Regions from separate parts of the Paenibacillus praedii genome, predicted to be linked through region 1. Evidence: predicted binding sites of a transcription regulator. Region 1 holds the regulator's gene; each other region holds the start of a gene.
The links. The regulator Rex, encoded in region 1, represses fermentation and respiration genes when NADH is low (regulators of the CRP and FNR family bind a similar motif). The targets are predictions, from matches to a motif close to TTGTGAAATATTTCACAA.

Region 2: the regulator Rex is predicted to act here: its motif matches at 1,568-1,585, upstream of ACO9K6_RS11250 (helical membrane plugin domain-containing protein).
Region 3: the regulator Rex is predicted to act here: its motif matches at 2,263-2,280, upstream of nadA (quinolinate synthase NadA).

The regions. Positions count from the first base shown of each region.
Region 1 is NZ_JBMWAM010000002.1:78,828-89,830, forward strand. Features, by position in the region: gene ACO9K6_RS02850 (AAA family ATPase) at 1-913, opposite strand, end outside; gene ACO9K6_RS02855 (hypothetical protein) at 915-1,445, opposite strand; gene ACO9K6_RS02860 (cell wall elongation regulator TseB-like domain-containing protein) at 1,559-2,089, opposite strand; gene ACO9K6_RS02865 (amidohydrolase) at 2,089-3,390, opposite strand; gene ACO9K6_RS02870 (redox-sensing transcriptional repressor Rex) at 3,371-4,027, opposite strand; gene dinG (ATP-dependent DNA helicase DinG) at 4,024-6,933, opposite strand; gene ACO9K6_RS02880 (hypothetical protein) at 6,950-7,657, opposite strand; gene panD (aspartate 1-decarboxylase) at 7,780-8,163, opposite strand; gene panC (pantoate--beta-alanine ligase) at 8,170-9,045, opposite strand; gene panB (3-methyl-2-oxobutanoate hydroxymethyltransferase) at 9,042-9,953, opposite strand; gene ACO9K6_RS02900 (biotin--[acetyl-CoA-carboxylase] ligase) at 10,208-11,003, opposite strand, start outside.
Region 2 is NZ_JBMWAM010000010.1:11,796-22,798, reverse strand. Features, by position in the region: gene ACO9K6_RS11255 (NAD(P)/FAD-dependent oxidoreductase) at 1-1,007, opposite strand, end outside; gene ACO9K6_RS11250 (helical membrane plugin domain-containing protein) at 1,038-1,478, opposite strand; gene ACO9K6_RS11245 (MGMT family protein) at 1,818-2,129, shown strand; gene ACO9K6_RS11240 (ATP-binding cassette domain-containing protein) at 2,162-2,365, opposite strand; gene ACO9K6_RS11235 (hypothetical protein) at 2,457-2,927, shown strand; gene ACO9K6_RS11230 (GDYXXLXY domain-containing protein) at 2,997-5,195, opposite strand; gene ACO9K6_RS11225 (DEAD/DEAH box helicase) at 5,556-7,004, shown strand; gene ACO9K6_RS11220 (class I SAM-dependent methyltransferase) at 7,023-7,583, shown strand; gene ACO9K6_RS11215 (methyl-accepting chemotaxis protein) at 7,712-9,400, shown strand; partial or broken gene ACO9K6_RS11210 (zinc-binding alcohol dehydrogenase family protein) at 9,496-10,530, opposite strand; gene ACO9K6_RS11205 (GlsB/YeaQ/YmgE family stress response membrane protein) at 10,738-10,989, shown strand.
Region 3 is NZ_JBMWAM010000019.1:57,496-68,498, reverse strand. Features, by position in the region: gene nadB (L-aspartate oxidase) at 1-1,218, opposite strand, end outside; gene nadA (quinolinate synthase NadA) at 1,258-2,196, opposite strand; gene ACO9K6_RS16515 (ABC transporter permease) at 2,479-3,441, opposite strand; gene ACO9K6_RS16510 (ABC transporter permease) at 3,443-4,525, opposite strand; gene ACO9K6_RS16505 (ABC transporter ATP-binding protein) at 4,500-6,074, opposite strand; gene ACO9K6_RS16500 (BMP family lipoprotein) at 6,206-7,270, opposite strand; gene ftsH (ATP-dependent zinc metalloprotease FtsH) at 7,624-9,615, opposite strand; gene hpt (hypoxanthine phosphoribosyltransferase) at 9,714-10,253, opposite strand; gene tilS (tRNA lysidine(34) synthetase TilS) at 10,305-11,003, opposite strand, start outside.

The DNA of each region.
Region 1 (11,003 bases):
CGGCAATTTTCCCGCTATTTTCACGCAACGCATAAATCGCCGCTTCATTCATGACGCTTTCGAGCTGTGCACCAGAGAAGCCAAACGCTTCCGTTGCTATGCGCTCCAAATCCACTTCGTCTGCTAATGGCTTATTTTGGGCATGTATGTTTAGAATATGCAATCTGCCTTTCTTATCCGGCAGCTCTACCCCGATATGGCGGTCGAATCGGCCCGGACGAAGCAAGGCGCTGTCCAGCATTTCCTTGCGGTTCGTAGCAGCAATGAGCAGAATGCGCGGCGACTCATTGGCATGGATGCCGTCCATTTCCGTCAGCAGCTGATTCAACGTTTGATCGTACTCGCGATGCTGGCCGCCATCTCTTTTGCCGCCTATCACTTCTATTTCATCAATGAAAATGACAGCGCTGCTCTTGCCGGCTTTGTTCGCTTTCGTTCTTGCTTCCTTGAATAGATCACGAACCCGCCCAGCCCCTACGCCGACATACATTTCCACGAACTCACTGCCTGATGCGGCCAAATATATCGAATCTGTATAGTTCGCTGCTGCTTTCGCGAGCAAGGTTTTTCCTGTACCCGGAGGACCCGCAAGCAAAATGCCTTTAAGCGGTCGAATACCGAGCTTCGCAATCTGCTCCTGACGGACGAGAAAATCGAGCGCCTCGACTAGCTCCTGCTTTGCCCGCTCCTGGCCCCCGATTTGTTCAAAGGTTAATGGCGCCGCATTAACCTTTGGGCGGCGCTGCTGGCTGGATAAGGCTGTTAGCTTGCCTCTGCCGCGTGCAGCATAAAAAACCAAAAAGCCTAATACGCCCATAAGCAGCAACGGCATAATATTTTGTCCTATATAAATAAAAAAGATAAGGAGCACAGGGACTAAGCCTATAGCTATTTCAGGCAAATATTTACGCATATTACCAAGCCTCCAACTGAGAAGGCGTACGTGGAAGCACAACGTATTTTACAGCGTCCGCGTTTTTCATCGTAATATATACATTTGTATCATCCATATCCGTTGTAACTGTTACATTTGCATGAGTTTTTGCAGCATCCTTCATCGCATGAGGGATATCTGAATAAGCCTTTGTCTCCATAGCCTCGGCAACTCGGAATAAGGACTCTGACCAGAACTCCTCCAACTGCGTATCCGAATTCGTTTGAATGTTAATGGCAAGCTTGCGATCACCGAAGACATCCTTGCCGTTTTGGGCAATTTCTTGATAGATTTCACGTATATTCGCCTCTGGCTTTAAGACAAGATCAAGCGTTACCTGATCGCGAGTCATAACGGGCTTCGAGGAGGAAACAACTCCATTTATATGAGCTACAACCTTTCCGATTGGCGCCGCTACTGCTACTTGATTGTAAATAGCCCAGCCACCAAACAGTACGGATGCTGTAATTGCAGCAGTCAAAAGTATAGGAACTAAACGCGGTTTTATCATTACAACTCTCCTCCCGCTTAATGAGTATATATAATTTATATATCAATCTTGCTATATGAAAGTATATCACATCTCTCGGTAGAAATGACGTTGTAAAAACAGGAAACGGAGCCTTATGGCTCCGTTTTGGCAGGCAGCGAATACTCATCAATGAAGGCACCGCTGTCAAAGGTATAAAATTCGTAATAATAACGCTCCGGACTGCTGCCCATGCTATAAAAAATTTCCCAAACTGGTTTATCATCGAATAGACCTGGCTGTACTCGCTTGATGCTCGCATCTGGTTTTTCGGCTAGAAAGACATTTTTCAGCTCTTCGTACGCGATGCTATCCGCTGCCTGAATAACCACTGGATCTTTGTCGTCGGTTACCCATACATAAACTTTATTATTTTCTTCATCCGTACCTGATACGATCCAGCTTTTCTTGTGCCACGTATGCGAATAAACAGTTTCAACGCTGGCAAGCTTGGCTGCTTCAATCGCTCTTGCCTCAGCATTATAGTCTGCAGACCATTTTGGCGTTTGGATCTCTCGAAAATAGAGTCCGAAGGCAATGATGAATAGAAGGATGAATCCAGTGAGTAAGAAAAGCCATCGCTGCGGCGTCTTGACAGGCTTACGTTTCTTCGTGGCGCCTCGCATTAGGCTTTCAGTAAGCGCTCAAAGCTTGCTTGCGCCTCAAAGCGGATTTTCTCTTCATCCAGCAGCGTGCACTCACCGTCCCGTAAAACGTGACGGCCGTCAACCCAGACATGCTTAACATCGCGGCCTGATCCTGAATAAACAAGGTGAGAAACGATATCTGTCTTCGGATAAAAATGCGGCTGTTCAAGGTCAATGCCAATGAAATCAGCCTTCATGCCTTCACGCAGCACCCCAATTTGGTCCTGCTGCCAGATTGCTTTCGCCCCATCAACCGTTGCCAGCTTTAATGCTTCATGTGCCGGGATCGCTGTCGGATCACCAGAAACGCCCTTATGCAGCAAGGCGGCGAAACGAATTTCCTCGAATAAATCCAAATTATTATTGCTCGCAACGCTATCCGTTCCAAGTGACACTGTAACACCGGCACGAAGCAGATCCGGAACGCGTGCAATGCCGCTTGCCAGCTTAAGATTACTTACCGGATTATGCGACACTGAGACGTTTTTTGCTGCTAACAGCTCTATTTCGGAATCATTCAGATGAACAGCGTGAGCGACAAGCGCAGGACGTGAGAAAAACCCAAGACGGTCCAAATGCTCTACAGGTCTAACCCCATAGTCCCGAACATTTTGCTCGACCTCTGCAATTGTCTCTGACATATGGGTATGCAGCGGCAAGTTGTAATCATGAGCAGCTTGAACAAAACGATCAATATAGGCAGGCGGACAAGTGTAAGGTGCGTGAGGCGAAATCATCGTTGAAATTCGTCCATCCGCTTTGCCATTCCAGTCGCGAGCGAACGCTATAGCTTCTGCTAGCTTAGACTCCTGCTCTGCAGGAGAACAAAGACCAATCACTCCTCTTGTCAAAATCCCGCGGATGCCTCCTTGCTCAACCATTTGTGCTACCTGATCCATACGGTCATACATATCAACGAATGTTGTTGTACCGGATCGGAGCATTTCCACAATCGCAAGGGCGCTGCCCGCTCTCGTATCCTGATCCACATATTTGCCTTCCATCGGCCACATTTTTTGCTCCAGCCAAACCTGAAGTTTCTGATCATCGGAATAGCCGCGCAGCAGACTCATCGCAGCATGTCCATGTGTATTAATTAAGCCTGGCATAAACGCAAGCTTGGATCCGTCAACCTTTTGCACTTCCTCGGATAGCTGCTGCGGCTCCGCCTCACCCAGGTATGTAATTCGGTCATTCGTTACGACCATATGTCCCTTAAATGATGGCGATTCTTCATCCATCGTAATAAATAAACCATTCTTAATCCAAATCTGACTCATTTTGCGCGTCTCCTTCTCGGTCAAGATAATAAGCTAAGCTTAGCAGCTCTTTGGTGAAATCAGCATTTTGTATACGAATGGCGTCCGGCACTCTTAAAATAGCAGGCGCGAAATTCAATATACCCTCAATGCCGGCTTCTACAAACTGGTTAGCGACATTTTGCGCTTCCAGGGCAGGCACAGTAATAATTCCGATTCTAATTTTTTGCTCGGCAACCGTATTGGAAAGCTCGCTAAGCGGCAGCACCTTTAAATTGTTAATATCAGATCCAATTTTACTTGGATGAATATCGAATACAGCCGTAATCTGCATATTATCCTTGGAGTATTTATTATAATTGCATAAAGCGTGTCCAAGATTACCTGCCCCCACCAGCGCTACCTTGATCGTCTGATCCACTTTAAGAATCTGGCGGATTTTCTCGATTAAATAAATAACATCATACCCTACGCCTTTTCGTCCAAACTCACCGAAATAAGCAAGATCCTTTCTTATTTGCGCGGGATTTAGATCCAGCTTCAAGCCCAGCTCTTGCGAAGAAACCGTTTGAATTTCACGATTGTGCATCTCGTTTAATACTTGGAGATAGATCGGAAGCCGTCTTACAACAGCCTCCGATATTTTCGTTTGCCTCATCGTTTCTCCTCCTCCGAGTCTGCTTTTGCATGAATAGCGAGCTCGCCGTCCTCCCGCTTTTCCTCCGACAGCCATTCCCGCATCCGTACGACCATTTGATCCGTATGCATCGTTTCAATTTTAGGACCTGGCAATGAATATAAGAAGTGCTTGCCGTAATAAGCATCAATTATTCTCGTATCATAAATAATGACGATACCTTTGTCCTGCGCCGTTCGTACAAGTCGGCCAAAGCCCTGTTTAAATCGGATAACCGCTTGTGGAATGGAAAGCTTCATAAAAGGATTTTGCTTTTGCCGCTGCAGCATTTCAGCCTTTGCTTCTGCGAGCGGGTGATTCGGCGGTTGAAAGGGCAATCGAACGATTGCCAAGGCTATTAATGCTTCACCCGGTATATCCACGCCCTCCCAGAAGCTGCTTGTACCAAGCAGAACAGACTCTGGAGCTTGACGAAAGCGTCTTGTCAGCTTCGTCCGATTGCCGCTGTCTATTCCTTGTCCCAGCACCTGAATGCCTGCCTCCGTCAACAATTCCTTTAACGGCTCATACACCTGCTTAAGCATCCGATAGGAGGTGAACAGAACAAGCATTCTGCCTCTCGTTTCTTTTGCCGTATCCGCTAATGATTTCACGAGCATCTCTAAATAAGTCTGATCGACCGTGGAGCCCTTAAGCACAGGGAAATTACGCGGTATGACAACAAGCGCCTGCTCCCGATAATTGAATGGCGAAGGGAGCTGAACGGTTTTCAGTCTCCCTTGCTCTTCATACCCTGCTAGGCCAAGCTGCTCTGCCGCATATTGAAATGATTTCTGAACCGATAAGGTGGCGGACGTCAATACAATGCTTTCTTTGACATCGAAAAAATACTTCTGCAGCTGCGCGCTGACATCTACAGGGACGCCATACAACTGAACGGAGCGAAAGCGATAGGCACTGCTTGCCTCAATCCAGAAGACGGAATCGGAGAGCTCCAGCCTTGTAAACGTGCGGAGTTCGTCCTTCATACGCGACAGATCACGGATTGCCCCATTAAGATCGGTAACAATCGCTTGAATTGGAGATTCATCTATACGGTCCTTAATATCGGTCATCATTTTCTCTACCGTCCGAACTACACGATTTAGCTCCGTATAAATGTTCTCTTCTACGTTGACAGCATCGTCCCAGCCGTTAGGCAGCTGATCTTTTTTCAAACGACAAATCGTTTGCGCGTTATCTATTGCCCCTTCGGAAGAGGTCGATGTGAAGCTGTAAAACATCTCAAACAGCTTATCCCAATGCTCCTTCACCTCTTGAAAGATCGGAATGACGGTATCAATCGTCTCCAGCCACGCAGCTTGATGAGCATCGTCCTCATACATAAGCTTCTGTCTCAGAGCAGGAAGTAAGCCCGATCGGGCATCCTTATACAGCCGAATAACAGCTTGCGTCAGCGAGAAGTAATTGATCTGCATACCGAGGTGCTTGCCTGCGACCTCCTCCACATGATGCGCCTCATCAATAATTAGATGTGTATAGGCTGGGAGCAGCCGATGATCAGCTTGGATATCCGTAAATAGCATAGAGTGATTTGTGATGGTAACATCGGCAATGTTGGCTTCATGCTTCGCGCGGTGATAATAGCACCGCTTGAACCATGGACAAGCACGATTTAAGCAGGAGTCGGTATCGCTTGCTACAGATGACCAAAAATCGGCCCCCTTGTTACCGAAATTAAGCTCCTCCTGATCACCCGTCTCGGTCTCTCCAAGCCATACAATCATTTGCGCAGCGGTTACCGTATCTTCAATAGGCGACACGAGATCCTTTGTATTCACTTTGCCAGTGAATTTCCGCAAGCATAAATAATTCCCGCGGCCTTTAAAGATAGAGGCTTTGAATTCAAATGGAAGCACCTCTGCCAGAAGTGGCAAATCTCGTTGTCTTAGCTGCTCCTGCAGGTTAATGGTATGTGTGCTCACAACTACTTTTTTTTGATTCTGAATCCCGTAATACAAAGCCGGAATGAGATAGCCGAGCGACTTTCCTGTCCCCGTACCTGCCTCGATCAGCAAATGCTGATTGCTGTTTAGCGCATCGTACACCTCTTGGAACATCGCTGTTTGCGCTTCCCGCTCCTCAAAATTTTCAAACTTATGTTCAAAACGCTGTCTGACATCCGCCAAATATTGCTCAAAGGACACAGCATTCAAAGGCTCATCATCGCCGCTTCCCAATCTTGGCGGCTCTTCCTCCGACCATTCTCTCACCTTTAATGCGAACTGATTAAAGTAATCGTATTCGTTTGATTCGAACACGTTCCTATATTCCATGCGCTGCTGTGTTTCTTTGATGAACCAGCTGAAATCGCCGCCGTCATCCATAAGCGCGGATAGCCGCTGCAATGTAAGCAGCGGCAATTTGCGTAGCTTCTGGATGGATTCAATAAGGATAAGTGCTGTTGCCATAGCGTCACTGTCTGCCCGATGATGCTGATCATGAGCAATACCGAACAGCTCGGAAACAGCTCCAAGCTGATAGGTCGTGATCGTAGGATATAAGATACGCAGCAGCTCAATCGTATCCAGCTTACGCCCCGAAAACATCTGGTGGCCGCTGCGGTTGAGCGCTTGATTGAGAAAACCAGCGTCAAAGCCAACGTTATGCGCGACAAGCACAGCATCCTTCAGTAACGGAATGAGCTTAGCTAGAACCTCACTAAGCTCAGGAGCATCCGATACATCTTGTTCTTCAATACCCGTCAATTGTGTAATAAAAGCCGGTATTGGGATATTGGGCCGAACGAAGGAGCTAAACGTATCTATAATTTCGAGCTCATCAGAAACGATGACAAGCCCGACCTGCAAAATATCGTCGTCCGAGCTATGACCCGTCGTTTCTAAGTCCAATACTGCAAATTTCATTCATTCCCCGATCCTCTCACAAACAGCACAGCTCCGTGCTTCCGAAATATAACGATAATTGCTCTGGTGTTTCTTGGCATGATCGCAAATTATTAAGCGGGTCCTTGAAGCTGGGGCATACGTCATGAGCTTTTTTAAATAATTGCTCTGCTTGTGCAAGGTTCATATACACCGCCTGTATACATCCAAGCGCATTATAACCCATTGCCAGCCATTTAGGAAATTCCGATAATGCAACGAGCAGCTGAAAGTGCCGCTCCGCCTCATTCCAGTTTTGAAGATGCATATGAGACATCGCTAAGAAAAGCCTTGCCAAATTGCAATCCGGCGATTGTCTAATGGCGCTTTGAAACTGGATGGCAGCCTGAGGAAACATAAATAGTTTATAATAGCCTTGGCCTTTAGAAATAATGGGCGCCGCTTCTTCCGGAATTTCCAGGTCTGCAGCATGATTTGTCGAAGACCCGCTGACAAATATAGATGGCTGATCATAGATTTTCTCCGCGTCGGATATGGCATCTGCTTGATTAACCATTAGCTGTTCCTTGAAATCAGCGAATTTCTCCTCGAACACAATCCACTGCTCAATCATGCTGTCACTTACCTTTTTTAGCTCCTTCAACTGCTTTTCGTATTGCTGCTTCTCCTGTGTGTTTGCACTGCTGTAATGATTCATAATCTGATCGAGCATGTCATTCATTGAAGCAAACATATGCTGGAACATAACTCATCCCGCCTTCGCCAAAGAATTAAGGAGTGTAATGTTCATTTTTTGTTTTCGATCAGCTTTTCATTCAGCATGCCAGCCGTTACATAAAGCAGGGACTAGGCTTATTATTCAAGCAGTTACAGGATTGTTGCGTGCAGCTCCTCATTCAGCACTTGAACCGGGCGGTTCTCATTGTCTAGAATCGTTATGACCGGTTTATGATCGCGTGCCTCCGCATCCGTCATCATCGCATAAGAAATAATAATGACCTGATCGCCAGGATGCACTAGCCGCGCTGCCGCGCCATTAAGGCAAATGACGCCTGAGCCGCGCTGTCCTGTAATGACATAGGTCTCAAAGCGCGCGCCATTATTATTATTTACAATCTGCACCTTTTCATTTTCCCAAATATTAGCCGCATCCATCAAATTCTCATCAATAGTAATGCTTCCGACATAATTCAGGTTGGCTTCCGTTACGGTAGCTCGGTGCAGCTTGGATTTCATCATCGTTCTAAACATGCTCATTCACACCTCCATCGCTTCGAATAATCGGTTATCTATTAAACGCGTCGTTCCAAACTTTACAGCGAGAGCCAAAATTAACGGCTTTTTTAAGGTTTGAACGGCCGCATTGGCGACTGGCGCCTGAAGCGTTGGATAATATAATAGTTCAACGTAGTCCACTAGAGCCTCGCTTGCTTTACTGATCTGCTGCTTTACTCTTTCTGTTAATTGCTCCACCGTCAGCTCTGACTCTTGAAGCCATTCAGATGCATGCTGCAGCGTTTGTGACAATACAACAGCTTGCTGCCGCTGCTCTGCATTTAAATACACATTTCTCGAGCTTAACGCAAGACCATCAGGCTCCCTGACGATCGGACATGGAATAACTTCAACTGGAATATTAAGATCGTAGACCATTTGTTGGATGACTGCTACCTGCTGCGCATCCTTCATACCGAAATAAGCCCGGTCTGGCCGAACCAGATTGAACAGCTTGCTTACAACTGTACCTACACCGTTAAAATGTCCTGGTCTAGACGCACCGCACAGACGATTTGTGATTTGATTTACAATGACGCTTGTCAGCGGCTTCTCAGGATACATTTCCTGAACCGTGGGAAGAAATACAATATCAATACCGCATTCCTTCGCGAGAGCCAGATCCCTCTCTTCATCCCGGGGATAACGGTCCAAATCCTCGTTTGGTCCGAACTGAAGTGGATTAACAAAAATACTGAGCACCGTCACATCATCGCCATCAGATTTAGATTTTCGCATAAGACTGGCATGACCTTCATGAAGGAAGCCCATTGTAGGTACAAAACCGATGCTTAGGCCTTTCTTACGCCATTCAGCAAGCTGCTGCTTTAGCTCATCTTTGGTGCGGCATATGATCATGGCTGTGAGACCCCTTTCTTGCTCGGACCATCTAACTTATCTTTGTTGGGCTGCTTGCTTTGATCGGCACCGCCGTAAAGCGGGCCAATGTTCGCAGGCTGTCCCGAGAACACATGCTGCTCCTGCGGGAATGCGCCCGTCTTAACATCTTCTACGTACGATTGAATCGCACCGCGAATGGTCGTGCCAATATCCGCGTAGGTTTTGACGAATTTTTTCTCGAAATATGGCGAGGCGTATTGCAATATATCATGGTACACCAGTACCTGACCATCGCAGCCTCGTCCAGCACCAATCCCAATAACAGGGATAGATAATGACTCGCTTATTAACGCTGCCAGCGGCTCAGTGACAAGCTCAAGCACAATACTAAAGGCTCCTGCTTCCTCTAACGCCTTTGCGTCATTGATTAGCCGCTCCGCTTCCTTATCCAGCTTGCCTTGCACCTTATAACCGCCAAGTTGATGAACCGATTGCGGTGTCAGTCCGATATGTCCCATAACGGGGATACCAGCTTTAACCAGCGCCGCCACGTCAGAGGCAATATCGGTGCCCCCTTCTAGCTTAACTGCTTGCGCTCCGCCTTCCTGCATAATTTTTGCCGCATTGCGAAGCGTCGTTTCGCGTCCGACACCGTAGGTCATAAACGGCATATCCGCCACAATAAAAGTATGCTGTGCACCTCTGGCAACTGCTCTTGTATGGTAAACGATATCGTCGATTGTGACAGGAATCGTCGTATCGTAGCCGAGCACGACGTTCCCTAGTGAATCTCCGACAAGTATAACGTCGATACCTGCTTCTTCAGCAAGCTTAGCTGAAGGATAATCATACGCTGTTAATACGGAAATCGCATTGCGTTCCTGCTTCATCTTCTTCATATTCGTAATTGTCAGTCGTTTCCTCATCAGCTTCATCCCCCGTTCAATGTTAGGATAAACACAAAAAAACCTTTTAGCCGTTGCTAAAAAGGTCCCCAAACTGAAAAGGAAACGATTGCTTGTAGTGCTTCCTTCTGTCTCGGTCCCTACGGCTCAGAGCAGAGTGTGCATTTCCAACCATTTGTATCTTATTGCGGTTCATCAGTGCAGCTTCCGGAGAATACCGCCTGATAGTTGTATTTTATCAAATATTTCGCAAGACGTAAATGAAAGATGTCAACTTACAGCGGCTCTCCCATTTCAGCCGAAAATACTGTCTTGATAGAACCGTCCGCCAGCTCTACTCGAATCGCGCCGCTTTCATCAAGTCCAATAGGAATGCCAACGATGTCGCCTTGAGGCGTAATCAGCCGAACTTGAACACCAAGCGATACCGATAATGCCTCCCACAGGGTAATAATCGGACTGAAGCCCTGCTCCTGGTAAAGTGTATAGAGCTGCTCCCATTCCTTAAGAAAATGAGCGATGATCTCCGTTCGATCCCATTTCTGTCCGGCTGCGACAAGCAGTGAAGTCGCTTTTGTCAAAAGCTCCTCCGGATAGTCAGCTTCCTCCAAATTAACGCTAATTCCTATACCCGCGATGACGTAACGCAGACGCTCATCCTCGGCTGCCGATTCTAATAAAATACCGCTGATTTTCTTCCCGTTAATCAGAAGGTCATTGGGCCATTTAATACCGATTGGCAAATCCGTTATCCGCTTTAAACTTCTGCACAGCGCAACTGCCGTCAAGAGCGTAAGCTGCGGGGCAAAATGAATAGGTACGGACGGACGCAGAACCATACTCATCCAGATCCCTTTGCCGCGCGGTGAGATCCAGCCTCGTCCCATGCGTCCACGACCGCTTACCTGCTGCTCCGCGATAAACAAAGTCCCCTCTGCAGCGCCTTCTTCCGCAGCAGTCCTGGCAAGATTTTGCGTGGATTCAACAGAATCGAACAGCTGCAGCGTCTTGCCGAATACAGCAGAGCTCAGCCTGCTGCTTAATTCAGCGACGGATAGCTTGTCCGGTATG
Region 2 (11,003 bases), on a different contig from region 1:
TCCATGACCCCGCCTTTGAAATGCACTGCCAGGTTGTAGCCAACCGTTTCGCCCATTTGCCAAGCTAGTTGAGCAGTTGGCGGGTAAGGACGCTCGCCGCCCTCTGGGAATACGACCGCACAGTCGCCAGCTAGGAATACATCCGAATGCGAAGTGGATTGCAGTGTCGAAGTGACGGTCGAACGACCGCGATCCTCTGCAAGGCCGCTGCTGCCGACAACTGGATTTCCTTTAACGCCGCCAGTCCAAATGATTGTATTGGATTCAATTGTACGGCCATCATTAAGTTTAACCGAGTCTTTGGTAGCTTCTGTAATCGCAACGCCGGTAATGAAGTTCACGCCGCGCTTCTCTAGGCTTGCTACAGCACGCTCGATGAGCACCTTCGGGAAGATGGGAAGAACAGCAGGACCTGCTTCTACGCAATAAAGCGAAATATCATTGAAGTCGATGCCTTTGCTGCGGCAAACCTCAGGCAGCTTATCCGCAAATTCACCAACAAGCTCAACGCCAGTCAAGCCGCCGCCGCCGACAACGATTGTTGCGTCAGCTTTGCTGCCGGATTTTTTGTAAGCATCAAGACGAGCCTCAACGTGCGCGCGGATGCGATTCGCATCAGCAACGGATTTAAGAACAAGGCTGTTCTCTTCGAGACCTGGAATGCCAAAGTAGTTCGTTTCGCTGCCAAGGGCAACGACAAGCGCATCATACTTTTGTACTTGACCGCTGGAGAGAACGACTTGCTTTTCGTTAGGCTTGATTTCTTTTACCGTATCTACGATGATATTTACGTCCTTGTCCTTCAGCAGCTTGTTAAGGGGAAGCGATACAGCTCCCTCTGCAATGGTGCCTCCAGCCAATCTGTGGAGCTCGGTAATAATTTGGTGGGTCGGGAAGCGATTGACGATCGTAATGCTTGCCTCCGACGCCGATAGATGCTGACGTGCTGTCAATGCGGACAGTAAGCCGCCGTAACCGCCGCCAAGAATTAGAATTTGCTTCGACATGTTTATCCTCCGTTCGTTTGTAATCCGTGATTAGTTCTTGTCGTTTTTACGTTCAGCCATCACGTTCAAGAATGCTTGGGCGAAGCGCAGCGTTTTTTGCACCTCAGGGTCTTTCAGCATTTTCAACATTGCGAACAGGCCTACAGTCGATCCTGCAGCCTCTTGTGAACGCTCGCCGGCTTCCATAGCCGCAGTCGCAATACCTTTAGCTTTTTCTTGAACCGGTTTTACGAATTCACCAATACCTTGAGCGAAATCATTAATTAACACTTTGTCCGTTGCAATGTTTTGCGCGAAGTCATAAGCCTTAGTCATAAGCGTGACCATCTCAGCTAGTTTCGGAAGGTTGTCCACCAATACGGTTAACGATTGCTGAACCTCCGGCTTCATTAACTGATCAAGAATGTCTAATGTTTGTTTTTCTTCGACGAGGCCTGCTGCAACCTCTTGGTTAGTTGATAGTTGTGACATCAGAGAATGTCCTCCTTTACGTAAATTTGTAAGCAGGTTGTAGTCTCAATTGTGTCATACGCTAATAATGCAGGTTACACCTCAGAACATTGTTACACTTTTCACATAGTTTTTTATGAAATAGCCTAAAGAAGATTGGCAAGAGACTTGTGACTGTGGTGAGGTATAAAGTTTTAGCAAAGTGACGACATCGGATGCAAACCCATTGTTTATATAATACATCGTTTGGCGTAAAAATAAAAAAGAAATTTATCTCTTTTCAAAAAAAAACAGGGAACCCCCTATACTTCGAATGTGCCCGTCTGCAGCTAACGATGAAAAAGGGAGGAGTTGAGTGCTGTGCAGCCATTTACGGAACGAGTTGTGAGGATCATTAGAGACATTCCCGCAGGCTATGTGATGACATACGGTCAGATTGCCGCGCTTGCCGGCAGTCCAAGGGGGGCACGGCAGGTTGTTCGCATTCTTCACTCGCTTAGCGCCGCTCATAACCTGCCTTGGCATCGGGTCGTCAATGCCAAAGGCGAGATAGCGATTCAGGACGAGGAAGCACGCTTTATGCAGACGCTCAACCTGAATGAGGAGGGTGTCGCAACGAGTGAGGCTGGGCAGGTGGACCTGTCGAAATATCGTTATGAAAGTATGGACTGAAAAAATGAAAGAAAAGCTAACCAGGGCAAAGATTAGCTTTCGCTAGCGAGACTGCCCGCTGGCTCGTCCGCCAATAGTAACGCTGGCCGCAGCACCATTGCCCGGGCAATACCGAGCCGCTGCTGCTGTCCGCCGAAGAGCTTGCTTGGGTAATAGTGCTTATAAACGCTCATGCCGCTAAGCTCCATCGCTTCCTTGACCATTGCAAAGCGGATCTCGCCTGCCGTTGCCTCCACATTTGGTTATAAAATTCTAATAAAGGCTCAATTGAAAGCTTTTGTCCGAATCTTTATGATAGAAAGACCAATCGGAAGGGAGTAACACGTAATGACAACGGAAGCTACAGCAAGTCAAATACGCAACTTTACCATTTCAACTGAAATTTTTTTCAAGCCGAACCTCGATATTTATTCGCAAATGATTTATATCGTGCTGAGCTCCAGCACAGCTGATTCCACTTCTCTGACACTGGCAGATGTTGCAAGCAAGGGGCGTATGACGTCGAAGCAAGCAATGAAAGCGATGCAGGCACTCGTTGATGAGCAGCTTATTCCACATAAATTGTTCCGCAAAATGATCGGTGAATTCCAGGATGATCGTCTGTCTTGGGCAGCCAAGGGCTTGCTCACCTATTGCAAGGAGCATAAGGTCACTTCGCTGACCGAGCTGCTGCTGCTCTCTGATCAGTCGGGCGAGGACGAGCAAACCATTCGCAGAGCGTTGTCCGAGCTTTCGCGGAACGGGTATTTGGAGGACCTTCCGGAGCTTAGCAGGCTGGCCAATCAAGCGGCAGAATAGCCTAGACCAAATCCAACAAAAAAAGCAGGACCTATCGGCTCTTGAAGAATCGATAGGTCCTGCTTTTTTTTATTGCTTGGTCAGTCGCTCCAGCAGCGCGTCTCCGCTCTTGCTCACCTTAATGTGAGCGAAGCGGGCGTTCTGCTCTGTTTCTGTACCAGTACCCTCAGGTACAAAATAGGTTTCGATGCCATAGTAGATGCTTTGCCAGCCGCTTGTCTTGCCGTTTATGATGACTTCCTTATCGGAGAGCGTGTCGCCTTTCTTATATAGGCGATCGAATATATAGACCCCTCTGTCATCAGGACGAAGCACGACCTTTATGCGGCTCATACCAGGCTTTTCTTCAAGCTCGTCGGCAATGGCTTGCGGCGGGGTGGAGATGCTGTAATTCAGTGTGACATAATCGCCTTGCAGCAGCGACCTTGGATCAAGCGGCTCAATCTGCAGTTTGATCGATGTCCCGTTCGACAGCAGCGATTCGCTGGCCGCGGTATGGTAGCCGATATAGCCCAACTGCAGAATAATGACGATTGCAATCAGGATCGGGCTTTTGCGTAGAATGAGACGACGATGGCTTGCTTCGTCAGATATACTTGCGCGTGTTCGATAGGCATAAATAGACGTGATTGAAATCACGACAGCTCCAAGTATTGCCAGCGTAATCGATTTATGCAGCAGCGTCCACAGTAGGTCATAGTATTTGAACGCGATATAGATGAACCAGAATGACAGGCTGACAGCGGACTCATAGGCCTTATTGCGGCGCACAAACACGAATGCTGCAGCTGTAACGACGACGAAATTTAGCACGTTGAAAAGCACATGCGCCTGCGGGAAAATATCATTCATAAAGGTTAGCCAAAATAGGAACAGCAACGTGAACAGCAGTCCGCATTCACGTAAATGCTGACGCATTGGGCCTGCGCGCAGCAGTAGTTGACCCGCATAAACGAGCGCGTTCAACCCCGTTAAGATGAGCACCATGTATGCGGCGGCGTCCTGTACCCCTTCAAGCAACTGAAACAATAGGATTGCGATATTGCTATTGATCAGCGAATACGTAAAGAAATGCTGAGCGCGTCCATGCAGCCGGAACCAGCCGCCGATGCTCACTGCAAGAAATAGCAGAGATAAGCTGATCGCGTCGATCCACGCGATTGAAACCATGCCGACGGCGTAACCAATCGTCAGCAGTGTGTAGCGTACTACCGGATTGCTGCGACGAAGCAAGATGACAGGTGCGATAAGCAGCAGAGCGGCGGCATATAAAATATACTGCGGCTCGATGTCGCCAGTGGCTGCAATAACGAGACCTATCAAGGAGATGCTTCCGATCAGGATGCCGATGACGGTTACGATTGTCGATACGATTTTGCCTGCCATATTGCTCTTCTGGGCGTCTGCATGCGAAGAGGTTTCTCCACCCTCGGAAGTGGCAGCGGTTCGGCCCAGCTTATTCAGAAAGCGGAAGAACAGCACATTTCCGGTGAGCAGCAGGGCAACGAAGACAAGCCCTAAAATGAAGAAGGTCGTGGAGGCATGCGCCGACATAAGCTCAAAAAATTTGAATACAGCAAAGGCGGATGCCGACAGCGCATTTAAGGTGAGCATGGTTTTATTAAGACGAATGCGGGCGAAATAATAGAAGCCAATCACGATGGCGGCAGCACAAGCAATATTCAATCCCAGCTTGTATAAGGCATCGTTGAAGGCGCTGGATAAGATGAGCAAGGAGCTGTGAAAGATGATAAAGCTCACGATTTTAAGCGGATGCGATCTCAGAAGCTCTTTCTCGGTTAATACGAATAGAATAAAATTAACAATGGCGAACAACCCGCCGATCAGCAGCCGCTGCTCATCGCTGTACATGACAGGGAGGGAGGTCGGGTAAAAATATTGCCATAACGTCAGGTGAACGAGCGTATACGCCAGAATATAAAAAGGATTGTAGCGTGTAATGACGGCAAACAGCAGCGCTGGGATCGACCAGATAAGAAATAGCTCATAGCTGTCCGCATGCGAATTATAAATTTGATTAAGCAGAGCCACCGCGGCGCCAAACGAAATACAGCCGCCCACGAGCAATACCGAGGATAAAAACGAATGATGACCGAGCATGATTTTCGCTTTGGACAGAATATAGCTTGCGCCATAGAATAGGACGATAATGCCCGCGGAAGTGAGAATTTTGTCGGCGCGGCCGAGTCCGCTCCAGTTGGCGGCGAAGAAATAAATAATAGCTGCCAGCAGGAGAGATACGCCCATCAGGAAACCGCCCCGAGTAACATTTAAACGAAGCATCGCACTCACATGCCTTTCATGTTGGTATGTTATTTATTATAGTGACCCGTTTGGCAACCGACTAGTACTCACTTTTTGTAGTACCTGCCAGCGAACATGAAGTCAGGGCCTTCGCGGAACTCCGTGTACGCGGTATCATAATCGCTTTTCGCATATGCATCAGATACGTCAAGCGCCTGCTGCTCGTGAGGATATACGACCTTTTGCGTCGCCGCCGCCGGAAGATTGCCTTCAGTGGATGCTCCGAGGAAGAATTTCGCAAGTATCGTCGGTATTTCGGTTATAATGGAGGTTATGACAATATGAAGCGGAAGAGGTTTAATGATGAGCGAGAAGACATTTAAGGACTACGGATTAAGTGAGGAAATTGTAAAAGCGCTGGACAGCCTGGGTTTTGACAAGCCGACGGAGGTGCAGCAGGAGGTTATTCCGGCAGCGCTTGAGAAGCGTGATCTTGTTGTCAAATCGCAAACCGGAAGCGGGAAAACAGCCGCTTACGGGATTCCGTTATGCGAGCTGACCGAATGGAATGAGAACAAGCCGCAGGTCTTGATTTTGACGCCAACGAGAGAGCTGGCCGTTCAAGTGAATGAGGATATTACGAATATTGGACGATATAAACGTATTAAAGCGACGGCCGTATTCGGCAAGTCGCCATTTCACATCCAAAAGGCCGAGCTGAAGCAAAGAACGCATATGGTTGTAGGAACGCCCGGCAGAGTACTGGACCATATCGAGCGGGGAACGCTCGAGCTTGCGCGCATCCGCTATCTTGTCATTGATGAGGCGGATGAAATGCTGAACATGGGCTTTATCGAGCAGGTGCAGGCGATCATTAAGCAGCTTCCAAGCGACCGCGTGACGATGCTGTTCTCAGCTACGTATCCGGACGATGTGGCGAAGCTAGCACAGAACTATATGGACGAGCCGGTCCATATTGCGATGAAATCGACAGGCTTAACGACGGCAACTATCGAGCACACTCTTATCAGCGTATCGGAACACGATAAGCTTGAGCTGCTGCAAAAAGTGACAATCGTCGAAAATCCCGACAGCTGCATCGTTTTTTGCCGGACGCAGGAGAATGTTGATTATGTGTTCAGGGAGCTGGCGGAGCTTGATTATCCTTGTGACCGCATTCACGGCGGGATGGAGCAATATGAGCGCTTCGAGGTGATGAATGCATTTCGCAGAGGGCAGTTCCGCTACTTAATCGCAACGGATGTAGCGGCTAGGGGCATCGATATTTCGAATATCACGCATGTCATCAACTATGATATTCCGCTGGAGAAGGAGAGCTATGTGCATCGCACGGGGAGGACGGGACGAGCAGGCCTTGCGGGCAAAGCGATTACCTTCATAACGCCTAAGGATGGCCGCCGCTTGTCGGAGATAGAGGATTATATCGGCTTCGCGATAGCCAAAGCTTCAGCACCCTCGGCAGAGGAGGTAGAGGCGTCTAGAGATGCTTTTGAGCAGAAAATCAATAGAGGTCCTGTCCTTAAGAAGGATAAGCGCGAGCAGCTGAATAAGCAGATCATGAAGCTTAATTTCAATGGCGGCAAGAAAAAGAAGCTGAGAGCGGTCGATTTTGTGGGCACCATTGCCAAGCTGGATGGCGTAACCGCTGATGATATCGGGATTATTACGATTTTGGACAATGTAACGGATGTTGAAATATTGAATGGAAAAGGCAGTCTCGTGCTTGAGCTGATGCAGCATACGACAGTGAAGGGGAAGCAGTTGAAGGTACGCAGGGGGAAGAACGGGTAGAGAAAGCGGTGAATCCAGATGACAGGATTGCTGGACACAATGCTTGCTTTAGCAGTCGCTCTGACGGTACTGGCAGCTGTTCTCTCCATCGTCTTTATGAGCTGGAGAAATGGTATTTCTCCCATGCCTTCCTCGGCGCGAGTACGGCGTGTGGTGGTGGATGAGCTTCGGCGGTTGCCTGGTCGCGGCGTTATGGTGGAAGCGGGCTCCGGCTGGGGAACGCTTGCTCTCCAGGCGGGAAGACACTTTCCCAAGCGCCGCATAATAGGCATCGAAAACTCTTTTATTCCGCTGTGGGTATCGAAATTAGCAGCCAAAACAGCACCGGCCACGAATGTGACGTTCATAAGGGGAGATTTATACATCTACCCCTACGAGCGTGCGGATACGGTTGTTTGTTATCTATATCCAGGCGCGATGAAGCGGTTAAGCCCGATCTTTCGGGAGCAGCTGCATGGCAGCGCTTATATTATAAGTATTTGCTTTGCGCTGCCGGATTGGGAGCCTGAGCGTGTTATCACGTGTCGCGATACCTATCGGACGAAGGTTTATATTTACAAGAAGGCTGTCGTAGTTTGAAAACCAAGTGCTCCGTTATTGAAATTTCAAAGGAATAAAATATATATACTAATAATCGCCTAACTTTTGTTTGCTAGTATGAGTTGTATCTTGTACTAGAAGAACTTAAAGGGTTGGGTGATCAAAGGATGCGGCTCAAGAGTATTGGAACTAAAATAAGTTTGATTATTATCGCGGTTTTGCTCGTTTTTTCGGTCGTTATTGTTCGTGTTGTCATTGATCAGGTGGAGCAAGGCATCAAAAGGTATGCCATTGAGAAGGCAAGAGGGGATTTGGAGCTTGGCAATCAGGTGCTTACCTACAAGTACCCGGGCAAATGGAACATTAGAGAAGGAAAATTATTTAAAGGCGACACGAAGATCAATGATAACTTTGGCGTTGTCGATGAGATTGGCGAATTAACAGGAGATACGGTTACGATTTTTCAAGGAAATACGCGAGTGACGACCAACGTCATGATTGATGGCAAACGGGCAATCGGGACGACGGTTTCCGATGAGGTATCTACGCTTGTGCTTGAAAAAGGCGAGAATTATTATGGGGAAGCGGTTGTAGTTGGTCAGACCTATCAGACTGCCTATATGCCGATCAAGGATGGAGAGGGAGAAGTCCTCGGCATTTTTTATGTCGGAGCGCCGCAATCGTTGATCGATGATATCATTTCCTCGTTTGTACAACGGTTTTCAATGGTCTTCATTATCGCACTAGTCATTACCGTGGGCTTGATTGTGCTGTATATACGCAAAATGATGACGCGATTAAAACGTATTTCGAAGGCGATGGATCATGCGGGCTCAGGTGATTTTACATCTCATTTATACGATCGCTCGAAGGATGAAATCGGGCAATTAAACGCGAGCTTCAACCAGATGAGAGAGAGTCTAAGAGAGCTTATTGAGCAAGGCGTGGGCGCATCGGATAAAGTATCCGAAACAACGCAGCAGCTCGCCGTGGTCGCACAAAAAACGGCCAAGGATTCGGAGCATATTGCAGCGTCTATGCAGCAGGTAGCCAGCGGCGCGGAAAACCAGACAGAGAGCACGAGTCAAAATCTGCGGGCAGTAGAAGAGGTAGCTGTCGGTATTCAGAGCATTGCAGAGAGCGCCTCGGAAATTTCCGAGTCCTCCATCTTCTCCAAGCAGCGGGCGGAGACCGGCGCTAATTATGTAGAACAGACGGTTCAGCAGATGGCTTCCATCCACGCTTCGGTCCATGAAACGGATCAAGTGATTAAGCAGCTCGAGGGCAAATCGCTTGAAATCGGGGGTATTCTGAATACGATTCGAAATATTGCGGCTCAGACGAATATTTTAGCTTTAAATGCGGCTATTGAAGCATCTAGGGCGGGCGAGCAAGGAAAAGGGTTTGCTGTAGTCGCAGCTGAGGTTAGAAAGCTGGCTGAGCAGACAGGCCAATCGTCCGATCAAATTAACGAGCTGCTCCATGAAATTTCGGCGGGCATGAAGCAGTCCATTGTTTCGATTGATCATGTGAAGCAGGAAGTGCAGACTGGAATTACGCTGACGGAGCAGACAGATCGCAATTTATCCGAAATCGTACAATCCAACAGCCAAATCGCTGAGCAAATAGAGACGCTTGCAGCCACGGCCGAGCAAATGTCGGCAAGCGTTGAGGAGATTACCGCTTCCGTTAACGAGATTGCCCAAATCGCAAAGCTGACCAGTACAAGCTCCTATCAAGTAGCGGCAGCAACAACCGAGCAGCTTGCCACAGTCGATAAGATCACCGACTCCGCAAGCTTCCTGTCCCAAGTATCTACGGAGCTTCGGACGGTGCTTGGCAAGTTTAAAATATAGTTTTCTAGCTGAATATAGATAGAATCCCCATAGCGTTTAAACGCCAAAAGAATGCCTTCCTCGATGGAAGGCATTCTGCATGTATGGTTATACGATCAAAGCTGCTCGAATTGCTCCAAAACGATTTTGCCGATGGTCTTGCCTGTTTCAACCCGTCTATGCGCCTCGCGCAGGTTCGCGGCATTAATGGGCGAAAGCCGCTCCGACAGTGTTGTGCGGAGCTTTCCGGCGTCGATCCGGTCGGCAATCTCGTTTAGCAAGCTGTGCTGCTCGATCATATCAGCCGTTTCGTACATGGCTCGCGTGAACATAAACTCCCAGACGAAGGTGACACTTTTGTTTTTTAATAATGTTAAATCGACTGGGCAGTCCATCTCCACAATAGAGCAAATTTTGCCCTGAGGAACGATCGCTTCCGCCATGTTGGTCCAATGCTCTTCCGTTTGATTTAAACAGAAGATATAGTCGACGGATGAATAACCAATTGTCTGCAGTTGAGGAATGAACGCTTCGTAATGGTTGATGGTATGTGCTGCGCCGTGATTCTGTGCCCATTCGGCAGATTCGGCTCTTGATGCGGTGCCGATTACCGTCAAGCCTGCAGCGCTCGCAAGCTGTGTTGCTACCGAGCCTACTCCGCCTGCTGCCCCGATAATCAGAATCGTTTTGCCCTCATTGTCTTTGCGGTATCGGGAAATACCAAGTCTGTGGAACATTCCTTCCCATGCTGTTATGGCCGTAAGCGGCAAAGCGGCGGCCTGCGCAAAGTCGAGGGTCTGCGGCTTCCTTCCGACGATTCGTTCATCGACGAGGTGGAATTCGCTGTTGCCTCCGGCGCGTGTAATGCTGCCGGCATAATAAACCTCATCGCCAGGCTTGAACAACGTCACGCTTTCTCCTACAGCTTCAACGGTTCCCGCGACGTCCCAACCAAGCACGCGAGGCGCAGCTTCAGTTTTCTCCTTGGGCTAGCGGACCTTTGTATCAACGGGATTGACGGAAATGGCTTTTACCTGAACGAGTAAATCATGCCCTTGGGCAGTTGGCTTCTCCAGCTGTACATCGATTAAACTTTCTGTATTATCTATCGGTAAATAACGTTGTAATCCGACAGCCTTCATTTGTCCCATTCGGATCATCCTCTCTATTTGACCTGACTTTAGCTTCATTATAAGCTTTACCATCGTGCAGCGGCAGTACGCACTAGAAAGTAGCTTAGTATGAAAAAAAATACTGTTCACTAGTGAAATTGCTCTGTTTCAATAAGGAATGATGTGTTTAATTAGTCTCATACACAACAATAAGGAGCCTCAAGGCTGAGAAAGGGGAAGTTATATATGGGTTTTTTATGGGCATTAATTGTCGGAGGAATTATCGGTTGGTTAGGCGGCCTTATCGTTGGACGTGATGTACCGGGCGGAATAATTGGCAACATTGTTGCTGGATTTATCGGAGCATGGCTAGGTACGCTGATTCTTGGCGAATGGGGTCCTGTAGTAGGCGGTTTTGCTATCATTCCAGCGATTATTGGCGCGATCGTAGTTGTCCTTCTTCTCACCGCGATCATGCGAGGTGCAAGAAGAGCATAACGGAATCGATCATA
Region 3 (11,003 bases), on a different contig from region 1:
CTCATTAATTCGCTTCACAATCCGTCTGCCAAATACAATCGCTTCAGATAGCGAATTGCTTGCCAAGCGATTCGCGCCGTGAACACCTGTCGAGGATACCTCGCCGCATGCAAATAAGCGCTTAATGTTCGTTTCCCCATTAAGATCTGTTTTTACTCCGCCCATCATATAATGCATCGCAGGCGCAACCGGAATCCAATCCGTTGTTAAGTCGAGTCCATACTTCAAACAATATTCATATATAGTAGGGAATCGGTGCTTCACCATATCTGCCGACTCATGTGTAATATCGATATAAACGAATGTTGATCTCGTTTCTTCCATTTCGCTCACGATCGCCCGGGCTACGACATCTCTTGGCGCCAGCTCCAACTGCTCATGGTACCGGTCCATGAAGCGCTCACCCTTAATGTTGCGAAGAACAGCACCCTCACCGCGGACCGCCTCCGATATAAGAAAACGCGGTGCTCCGGGATAACATAACGATGTCGGATGGAATTGAATAAACTCAGGATCCTGAATATAAGCCCCGGCGCGATAAGCCATCGCGATTCCATCGCCTGTAGCTACCTCTGGATTCGTCGTATAGCGATACAATTGTCCAGCTCCGCCAGAGCTGAGAATAATGGCCTTACCCTTTACGAACAACCGTTGTCCGCTCGGCTTCTGCACGATTGCCCCACAACACTCGCCATCCTGCGTAACCAGATCAATTACGAAATGATCATCCCATACGTCAATCTTTGAATTGGCGATAGCATTCTCGGATAAAGCTCGTACAATCTCATAGCCAGTAGCATCGCCATTAGCATGCAATATGCGCCGCTGGCTGTGCGCGCCTTCCTTCGTCAACGCAAACTCGCCGTTCTCCAAATCGAACTGCGTGCCCATTTGGATCAGGCTGCGTACACCCTTTGGTCCTTCGTGCACGAGCACATCAACCGCTTCATGCGAGCATAGTCCGGCTCCGGCAATAAGTGTATCCTGTCTATGGTAAGCAGGCGAATCCTCATCCGATATTACAGCTGCAATTCCGCCCTGCGCATAACGCGTGTTGCTGTCGAGCAGTGATTTCTTCGTAAGCATAAGTACGGAATGATGTTCACTTGCCCGTATAGCGGTAAAAAGACCGGCAATGCCGGCCCCGATAACGATGACGTCTTTTTCAATAACAGGCAGCTCATTCAGCCGCACATCGACTAAATATCTAGGAATCATATCTTTATTTGCTCCTCTGGGTACAGGAAGTAGCGCATGCTACTTCACAAGTAACATGCGCTCCAAGGACAAGCGGGCTTGATCAGCAACATGCGGCGGAACATAAATTTGAGGCTGCATCGTTTCAAGGCATTTCACGAGCTTCTTCAAATTGTTAACCTTCATGTTCGGGCAAACCAAATATTTAGATGCAAAATGGAACGTCTTATCTGGACTGTCCAAACGAAGCTGATAACCCGTACCGTCTTCGGTTCCGACAATAAATTCCTTGCAATCGGATTCTTTGCAATACTTGATGATCGCCGTCGTGCTTCCAACAAAATCGCCAAGCTCAACCACCTCTGGGCGGCATTCCGGGTGAACGACAAACTGCGCATTCGGATATTTCGCTTTCATTTCTTCTACATCTTTTACGGTCAGCATATCATGCGTGTTGCAGTAGCCTTCCCAGATGATCATTTTCTTGTCCGTGTGCTGCTGCACATAGTGCCCAAGGTTTTTGTCTGGTACCCAGATGACCTCGTCGCCTTCAACCGAGTTGACGACCTTAACCGCATTTGCCGATGTACAGCAAATATCCGTCTCTGCTTTAATTTCCGCAGACGAATTAATGTACGTGACAACCTTTGCGTTAGGATGCTGCGCCTTCAGCTTGCGCAGACCGTCCACGTTGACCATGTCCGCCATCGGACAGCCGGCACGCTCGTCAGGAATGATAACCGTCTTGTTCGGCGCCAAAATTTTTGCGCTCTCGCCCATAAAGTGAACGCCGCAAAAAACGATGACCTCGGCATCCGTTTGTGCAGCCTTCTGAGCTAACAGAAACGAGTCACCGCGAAAATCGGCAACCTCTTGAATCTCGTCACGCTGATAATAATGGGCTAAAATGATTGCATTCCGCTCTTTCTTCAACTGTAACAACCGTTCACGCAGCTCTCGATTTTGCTCAGCCTTGCGCTCCAGTGCCAGTGCTTCCACAGTAGATCCTCTCCTCTTATGAGGGATGGGTGTTAAATCCCATTCCGTTTTATGGCAAGCTCGACTTTGTGAATTGATGCACAAACTTAGAAAGTCGTTTGCCTATACTTTAAACCTATAGGGAAAAATTCATTTGATTAAGATTTAATTTACACGTGGCAGGTGCTACTGTCAATGTATTAAAGGCCATTTTAGGACACTAATCTAAAATATTTCTAATTGAAACAGTAAAAGAGGGCTTCGTTCCCGATTCGGAACAAAACCCTCCATTAAATATGCTCATCACCGCTTCGCAGGATCGTAGGGCTGACCAAGCGCTGCCGGCGCATTCGAGCGACCGACGGCTCCTGCCAGCACGATTAGGGTCAGTACATACGGCAGCATGTAGAAAAACTCGACAGGAATTTGCTTCGAGAAATCAAACAGCACCGCAAAGTTGCGCAAGGCTTGAGCAAAACCGAAGAAAATTGCTGCGCCTGCTACGCCGAGCGGATTCCATTTGCCGAAAATAAGCGCCGCCAGAGCAATAAAGCCTTGACCGGATATGGTGTTATGAGCAAAGCTGCTTGTCGTTGTTAACGTAATTGTCGCGCCGCCAAGTCCCGCCAATGCCCCACTAATCATAACGCCGATATAACGATACTTCGTTACGCTAATGCCGACCGTGTCGGCTGAGCTTGGATGCTCGCCTACCGCACGCAGGCGCAAACCGAACGGGGTCTTAAATAAGACAAAATAACTTAAAATCACGAGTATGATCACAATATAAGTGGTCGGATAGGAATGGAAAATTCCATTCCCGATAATCGGAATATCCGATAAAAACGGGACTGCCACTTTGTGAAATACATCTTGAAGCTGAGTCGTCTGCGCTGAACCATTATAGAGGCTTCGTGTCAAATAAATAGCCACGCCCAAACTCAGGATGTTGATCACGACGCCAACCACCGTCTGGTCCGCCCGGAATGTAATTGTCGCAACGGCATGCAGCAAAGAGAACAGTATGCCAAAAAGAAGCGCCGCCACAAGCCCCACCCAAGGAGATGCCGTACCCATACCCGCTTGGCTGGCATAATCGGTTGCAACAGCTGCCGCAAAGGCACCCGATACCATCAAGCCTTCCAGTCCAATATTGACGACGCCGGACCTTTCGGAGAACATGCCTCCCAAAGCGGCAAAAATAAGAGCGGTAGAGAAAACCAGTGTAATATTAAGGAGTTGTCCGCTTACTTCAATGACATTCAATTTACACGGCCTCCTTCCGCTTACTTGCACGGCGATTTAAAAACGGCTTCAGCAAAAACTTAACAATACCATGAGCCGCTACAAAGAAAATAATAGATCCGATTACGATTCGTACGATTTCCGAAGGGACGCCGGCGCCGAAGCTCATGCCGTTCGAACCGTAGGTCAACCCGCCGAACAATATCGCACCGAATAATACCCCAATTGGTGTATTGCCGCCAAGCAGCGCTACCGCGATACCATCAAAGCCGTAGCCAGGTGACGCAGCCATTACGGTCTGATTGCCGAACACGCCGAGCACCTCAAATACACCGCCCAGCCCCGCGAACACGCCGCTTATGAACATCGACTTCACAATCGTCCGGTTTACGTTCATGCCCGCATATAATGCCGCATCTGAATTATGACCGACTGCGCGAAGCTCGTAACCCTGCTTCGTTCTCCATAGAAGCACATAGAACACGAATATACAAATGAGGGCGATGATTGTCCCCCAGTGCATCCGCGCATTATCCATCAGCTTCACCAGCCAATCGATCGACAACAAAGCAGAGTCATGAACCTGACGCGACCTTTGCTGCCCGGGCTCCAAGAGAAAGCGAGAGATAATGTAATTTGATAAAAACAAGGCAGTCCAGTTCAACATGATTGAGGAAATAACCTCGTTGACGCCTCGCTTTGCTTTCAAATAGCCTACAAGACCAGCCCACATACCGCCGAACAGTGCTCCAACAATAATGGCAAGCGGAGCATGAATAAACCAAGGCAAGTCAAGCGAGACGCCAATAATCGTCGCGCCCGTCATCCCCATTACAAACTGTCCCTCAACACCGATATTGAACAAGCCTGTGCGGAAGGCAAACGCAACCGCTAGACCTGTGAAAATAAGCGGCGTAATGGCCCGAATCGTTTCCCCCATATGATACGAGCTGCCGAACACCCGATCAAATAGTGAGGAGTACGCTACAATTGGATTATATCCGCCGAGCAACATCGCTATCGCTCCGCAGATCAAGCCCAGCACGATCGCTACCACCGGTACGAGAAGAGAGGATTTATTAAAGACCTTCTTCAACGTTTCCATTGCGATATCCCCTCTCTTCTGCCATCGACTTTGCATTTTCATTGCCCGCCATCAATAGGCCAAGCTGCTGATCATCACGATGGTCAGCGTCTACCTCACCCATCAGCTTACCCTCATACATGACAGCAATACGGTCAGATAGCGCATACAGCTCATCAAGCTCAAACGAAACAAGCAATATCGCTTTGCCTTCATTCCGGGCATCAATAATACGTTTATGCACATACTCGATAGCCCCGATATCCAATCCTCTCGTAGGCTGCACAGCGATGAGTAAATCAGGGTCCTTATGCAGCTCCCGCGCAATAATTGCCTTCTGCTGATTGCCGCCCGATAACGACCGCGCATTCGTATGTATACTGGAAGCACGAACGTCGAATTCTGTCACCAGTTTATTCGTCAGCTTATCCATTGCCTGATAGTCAATCAGTAAGCCTCGTCCATATTCCGGTTCAAAATAAGTGTTCAAGATCATATTTTCACTTAACGTAAAATCCAGAACAAGACCGTGCTTATGTCTATCCTCAGGAATATGGCCAATACCAGATGCTGACATTTTACGAGGCGACTGATTCGTAAGATCATGACCATTTAGCTTTACGCTGCCGCTTTGCAGCTTCCGCATCCCGGTAATCGCATACACAAGCTCGCTCTGTCCATTGCCGTCAACGCCGGCTATACCAAGCACCTCGCCAGCCTTAATTTGAAAGCTAATACCATTGAGCGCCATTTTGCCTTGATCGCCCTTCATCTGCAAGGAATCAACGGACAGCACAACGTTGCCGGTCTCACGCTTTGTCTTCTCCACATGGAAGGATACATCTCTGCCTACCATAAGCTCCGCAAGCTGCCGTTCATTGGTCTCTGAAGTTTTTACCGTGCGGACAACCTTGCCTCGTCTAATCACGGTAACCGTATTAGCGAGCGCCATTACCTCCTTTAGCTTATGCGTAATGATTATGATCGACTTGCCTTCCGCAGCCAAATTACGAATAATGCCTAGAAGCTCTTCAATCTCCTGTACCGTCAGCACCGCTGTCGGCTCATCGAAGATAAGGATCTCAGCCCCGCGATATAAGGTTTTCAATATTTCTACCCTCTGCTGCATCCCGACAGTAATATCTTGAATCCGCACCTGCGGATCTACTTGCAATCCATATTGCTCCGAGATCACCTTTACCTTCTCGTTAGCGAGCTTGTAATTAATTGAGAGCCCCTTCTTCGGTTCATTGCCGAGCACGATATTCTCCGCAACTGTAAAGGGCTGAACGAGCTTAAAATGCTGATGGACCATTCCGATGCCCAGATCAATCGCTTTCGATGCTCCGTCGATAACCTCCTGCTTGCCATTAACCCATATTTCGCCTTCATCCGGCTGATACAAGCCAAACAAAATATTCATGAGCGTAGATTTCCCTGCTCCGTTCTCGCCGAGCAAGGCATGGATCTCGCCCTTCTTCAGCTCAAAATCAATGGAGTCATTTGCAACGAAGCCTTGAAATCTCTTCGTTATGCGCTTTAGCTGCACTGCCGCCTCGTTCCCGACCATACCTTTATCATCTCCCCGGTTGTTACCGATTCCGTGTCAAAAGATAAAAAGGACAAGACCGGCTTCGAGCCGGTCTCGCCTACTTTGTTCATAAACTTACTTTAAACCAATATGGCTTACATTCCGCAAAATTATTCGGATGGAACGACAATTTCACCGCTAATGATTTTTTGCTTATAATCTTCAACCTGCTTCAGAACATCCTCTGGAACATTTTTCGTCGATGTCTCCGGCAAGCCTACTGCATCGTCCTTCAGACCAAGCTCTTGAATCGTACCGCCAGCCCAATTGCCATCGATCAGATCCTTGGAAACTTTATATACTGCCGCATCTACACCCTTCATCATAGACGTCAGTGTAATTTCATCTCCAAATTCCAGCGACTGGTCTTTATCTACGCCAATAACCCAAACATCGGAGCCAGCGTCTTTACGAGTTTTCGCTTCGTTAAACACGCCATTGCCTGTTCCGCCCGCAGCGTGGAAAATAATATCAACGCCCTTATCGTACATCGTAGCAGCAGCAATCTTGCCTTGGTCAGGCTTGTCGAAGAAGCCCGTGTAGTTAATCTCTACTTTGATATCCGGCTTAACCGCAGCAACACCTGCTACGAAGCCCTTCTCAAATCGCTTGATAACAGGAATGTCCATGCCGCCCACAAAACCAATTTTATCTGTTTTTGTCATCAAGCCGGCAACCACGCCTACAAGAAACGATCCTTCGTGCTCAGCGAATGTAACCGATGCAACATTCGGCGCTTCAACGACGCTGTCAATAACAGCAAGCTTAGCATCTGGGTTTTCAGCAGCTACTTTAGCTAGCGCCGCGTTGAATAGAAAACCGATGCCCCATGTCAGATCATAGCCTTCTTTAACAAAGCTGTTCAAGTTCGGCTCCATATCAGCCTCGCCTTTACTTTCTAGAAACTTCGTTTCCGTGCCTGTATCTGCCGTTAATTTCTGAAGAGCTTCCCAAGCGCTTTGATTAAAGGATTTGTCATGAACGCCGCCAACATCGGTAACCATTCCAATTTTAAAGTCCTTACCGCTTTCGTCGGACACGGCCTCAGGTTGGTTATTTGTTCCGCCCTCGTTGGCGCCAGCGCCACCTTCATTGTTTGTTCTCGCTCCGCAAGCCGACAACACAAGCGTCAATGCAACGATCATTACAAGCATAATGCTAAATGTTTTTTTCATAACCGTTCTCTCCCTTGCTCAAGTTTGTTTACTGCTCTGCAACCCAACCCCGTTATCGTTCTTATTGTTGCTGTACCTGGCCGCTACTATTTCATTATAGTTACAAAAGATTAAACGTCAATGATTTGATGTTAGGTTTTGTTCCATTCACACATTGACCTTGCTTCCAAGTAACCTATATGTAATATTTTGGCCAAAAAAGATAAACCTTATGTTAGCTCATCTTATTTCAGCTAAAAGGTTTATATCGTTATTATAGGCTAAATCCGAACATTAGAAAAGAAAAAAATAGTCGCTTCCTGCCTGTCGAAAGCAGGTAACGACTATTCTTTAATAATAAATTTGACGGCTTATTAGCTCTTATCTGGGTCTTCCGGGTTTTCTCGCTTCTCCAGGACAGGAGAACGAGGCTCTTCTTGTTCACGCTTCTGAATGTTTACTTTAACATCGCCAACCGTCTCAATGATTGGTTCTGTCGAAGCAACATCAGAGGACGAGCTTCCTCCACTCTTGCTTGGAAGCGATCCGTTGTCAATCAAGCTCTTGATTTGCTCGAGCTCAAGCGTCTCTTCATTTAGAAGCGTCTGAGCGATCAGATGCATTTCCTTGCTCTTCTCTGTCAAGAGTGTCTTCGCACGATCATAGCATGCTGTGATGATGCTTTGCATTTCTTGATCAATCTCGTATGCAATGGCATCTGAATAGTTCTGCTCATGTCCGATATCGCGACCAAGGAAGACTTGGCCTTGCGAGCTTCCGAACTGCATCGGTCCAAGTCTATCGCTCATACCGTACTCCATGATCATGCTGCGGACGATGCCCGTTGCCTGCTTGAAGTCGCTGTATGCGCCTGTTCCAATTTCACCGATAAAAAGTTCCTCTGCAACGCGGCCTGCAAGCAAGCCGGTAACTTTATCAAGAAGCTCTTGCTTCGTCACGAGCATTCGGTCTTCCTTCGGCAGCATGATGACATAACCGCCAGCACGGCCGCGCGGAATAATCGTTACCTTGTGCACCATATCCGCATGCTCAAGAAAGTAGCCTGCAATTGTATGTCCTGCTTCATGGTAAGCAACAATACGTTTCTCGCGATCACTGACGACACGACTCTTCTTCTCCGTACCGACAATGATCCGGTCAATCGCATCATCAACCTCAACCATCGCGATATCTTTCTTGTTGCGACGGGCAGCAAGAAGAGCAGCCTCGTTAAGCAGGTTTTCAAGATCAGCGCCGCTGAAGCCGGTAGTGCGCTTCGCAATGACATCAAGCTTCACATCTTTGCCAAGCGGCTTATTGCGGGCATGTACCTTCAGAACCGCTTCACGCCCCTTCACATCTGGACGGTCTACCGTGATTTGACGGTCAAAGCGGCCTGGACGAAGGAGTGCCGGGTCAAGAATATCTGGACGGTTCGTTGCTGCAATAATAATGATACCTTCATTCGCGCCAAAGCCATCCATTTCAACGAGCAATTGGTTAAGTGTTTGCTCTCGCTCGTCATGCCCGCCGCCTAGACCGGCGCCACGCTGACGACCTACAGCATCAATCTCATCGATAAAGATAATACATGGAGCGTTCTTCTTCGCATTCTCGAACAAATCCCTTACACGGGATGCGCCGACACCGACAAACATCTCCACGAAGTCGGAACCTGAAATACTGAAGAATGGAACACCCGCTTCACCCGCTACCGCACGTGCAAGCAAGGTTTTACCTGTACCTGGAGGACCGACAAGCAATACGCCTTTCGGTATACGAGCGCCAACCAGATTGAATTTCCGAGGATCCTTCAAGAAATCAACGACCTCAACGAGCTCTTGCTTCTCCTCGTCTGCCCCTGCTACATCTTCAAACGTAATCCGTTTCTTCTCATTGTCATACAGACGGGCTTTGCTCTTGCCAAAGTTCATCACTTTGCCGCCGCCGCCTTGCGCTTGATTCATTAAGAAGAAGAACAGAACAAAGATGATGACGAATGGAATTATTGAAGTCAGGAATGTCAGCCAAATGCTTGGTTGATTCATTTCCTCATTCTCTAATGCAAATCCAAATTCTTTGGACCATTCCCTGATTTGCGGCTCCGCGCTAACGCCGACCCTCGAAACGAATTGATCACTTTCTGCACCCGCAGGCGTTTGCTTATATTTACCCGATACAAAATACGTTTGATTCTCATACCTAATGCTTAATTCCTCGACATTGCCGGATTCGATTGCAGCGCGTAGCTCATCATATCGCAAACCGACGGTCGTGTCATTTTGGCTGCTGATAAATTGAAAAATCCCAACGGTCACCAAAAAGATAATTAAATAAAAACCAGTATTACGGATGATCCGATTCATCCCCAACCTCCTCTCAGACGCTTTAAATATTTTACCATAGCATGACTTTCCATAACAATAGAGGTGTACGGAGAGGGCATGTACGGGTGAATCGCCATTTATTTTTCGTAAACCTGCGGCTTCAAAATGCCAATGTACGGAAGATTCCGGTACTTCTCGGCAAAATCAAGCCCATAGCCGACGACAAACTCGTCCGGCAGCGTGAAGCCTTTATAATCAGCCTCAAGATCAACCGTACGACGCGCGGGCTTATCGAACAAGGTTACTACTGTAACCGACTTCGCATTGCGGCGTTCCAAAACATCGATCAAATAGCTGAGCGTCAGACCACTGTCGATGATGTCCTCCACGATAAGAACATCGCGGCCTTCGACCGATACATCGAGGTCTTTAATAATTTTGACAACGCCAGACGATTTCGTGGACTGTCCATAGCTGGACACCGCCATAAAATCAATTTCCAGCGGTACAGTAATTTCTTTGACCAAATCAGCCATAAAAATAAACGCGCCTTTGAGTACGCAAATAACGAGCGGGTTGCGTCCGTTAAAATCCTTGCTCAGCGTTGCGCCTAGCTCCTTCACCTTCTCGCTGATCTGCTGCGCATCGTACAAAACTTCTTGAATATCGTTCTGCAAAGTATGAATCCCCCTACGCCTTAACTATGTTTATGAGTATACCAGTGCTTCTTATTCGTTACGCGATTTGATGCACAGTACGACTTTCGTCTGCGAATCCATAAGCGCATGACTAGATCTGCGGATACCGGGAATCCAGAGCAATCGTCCGTCTGCATCGAACAGCAGTGGATATTGCGCTCGCTCAAGCGGAGCAATCTTCTCGTCAACGAACATATCTTGCACTTTTTTCGATCCATTTAATCCAAAAACTTGAATTCTGTCGCCTGGACGACGATTTCGGACGATAAGCGGGTACGCAAGCTTCGACGCGTCAAAGCACACTTCATGTCGCGAAGCAGGTCCCGGCTGCTGTCCCGACGGCGTCTCGGTAAACTCAAGCACCCAGCCGCTATGCTCTATCGTCAAGCTCTTCCTGTCTCTTCCCACCTCATACGAAAATTCGCCCGCATGGTCTATCGATGGCTGCGGTACACGCAGCCATCGCATCCGATGATATTCTCGAACACAGCGAATTCCAGCGCCTGCATCCATCCGCCATGTTCCGGGCGCATGCTCAGCAGCAGCAAGTCGCATCGTCTCGATTCGCTCAAAGGAGATCTTTTCCGTTTCCTTAGAAAGATAACTTAATATTAGTTTAATCAATCTCCTTTGTAAAGCGACGTGGAGACTGCGCAAATCGGTACAGCTTAAGGCGCATTCGTCAGGGGATAACGCAACGAGCTGCGCGAATAAGGTATCGGTCTGGCT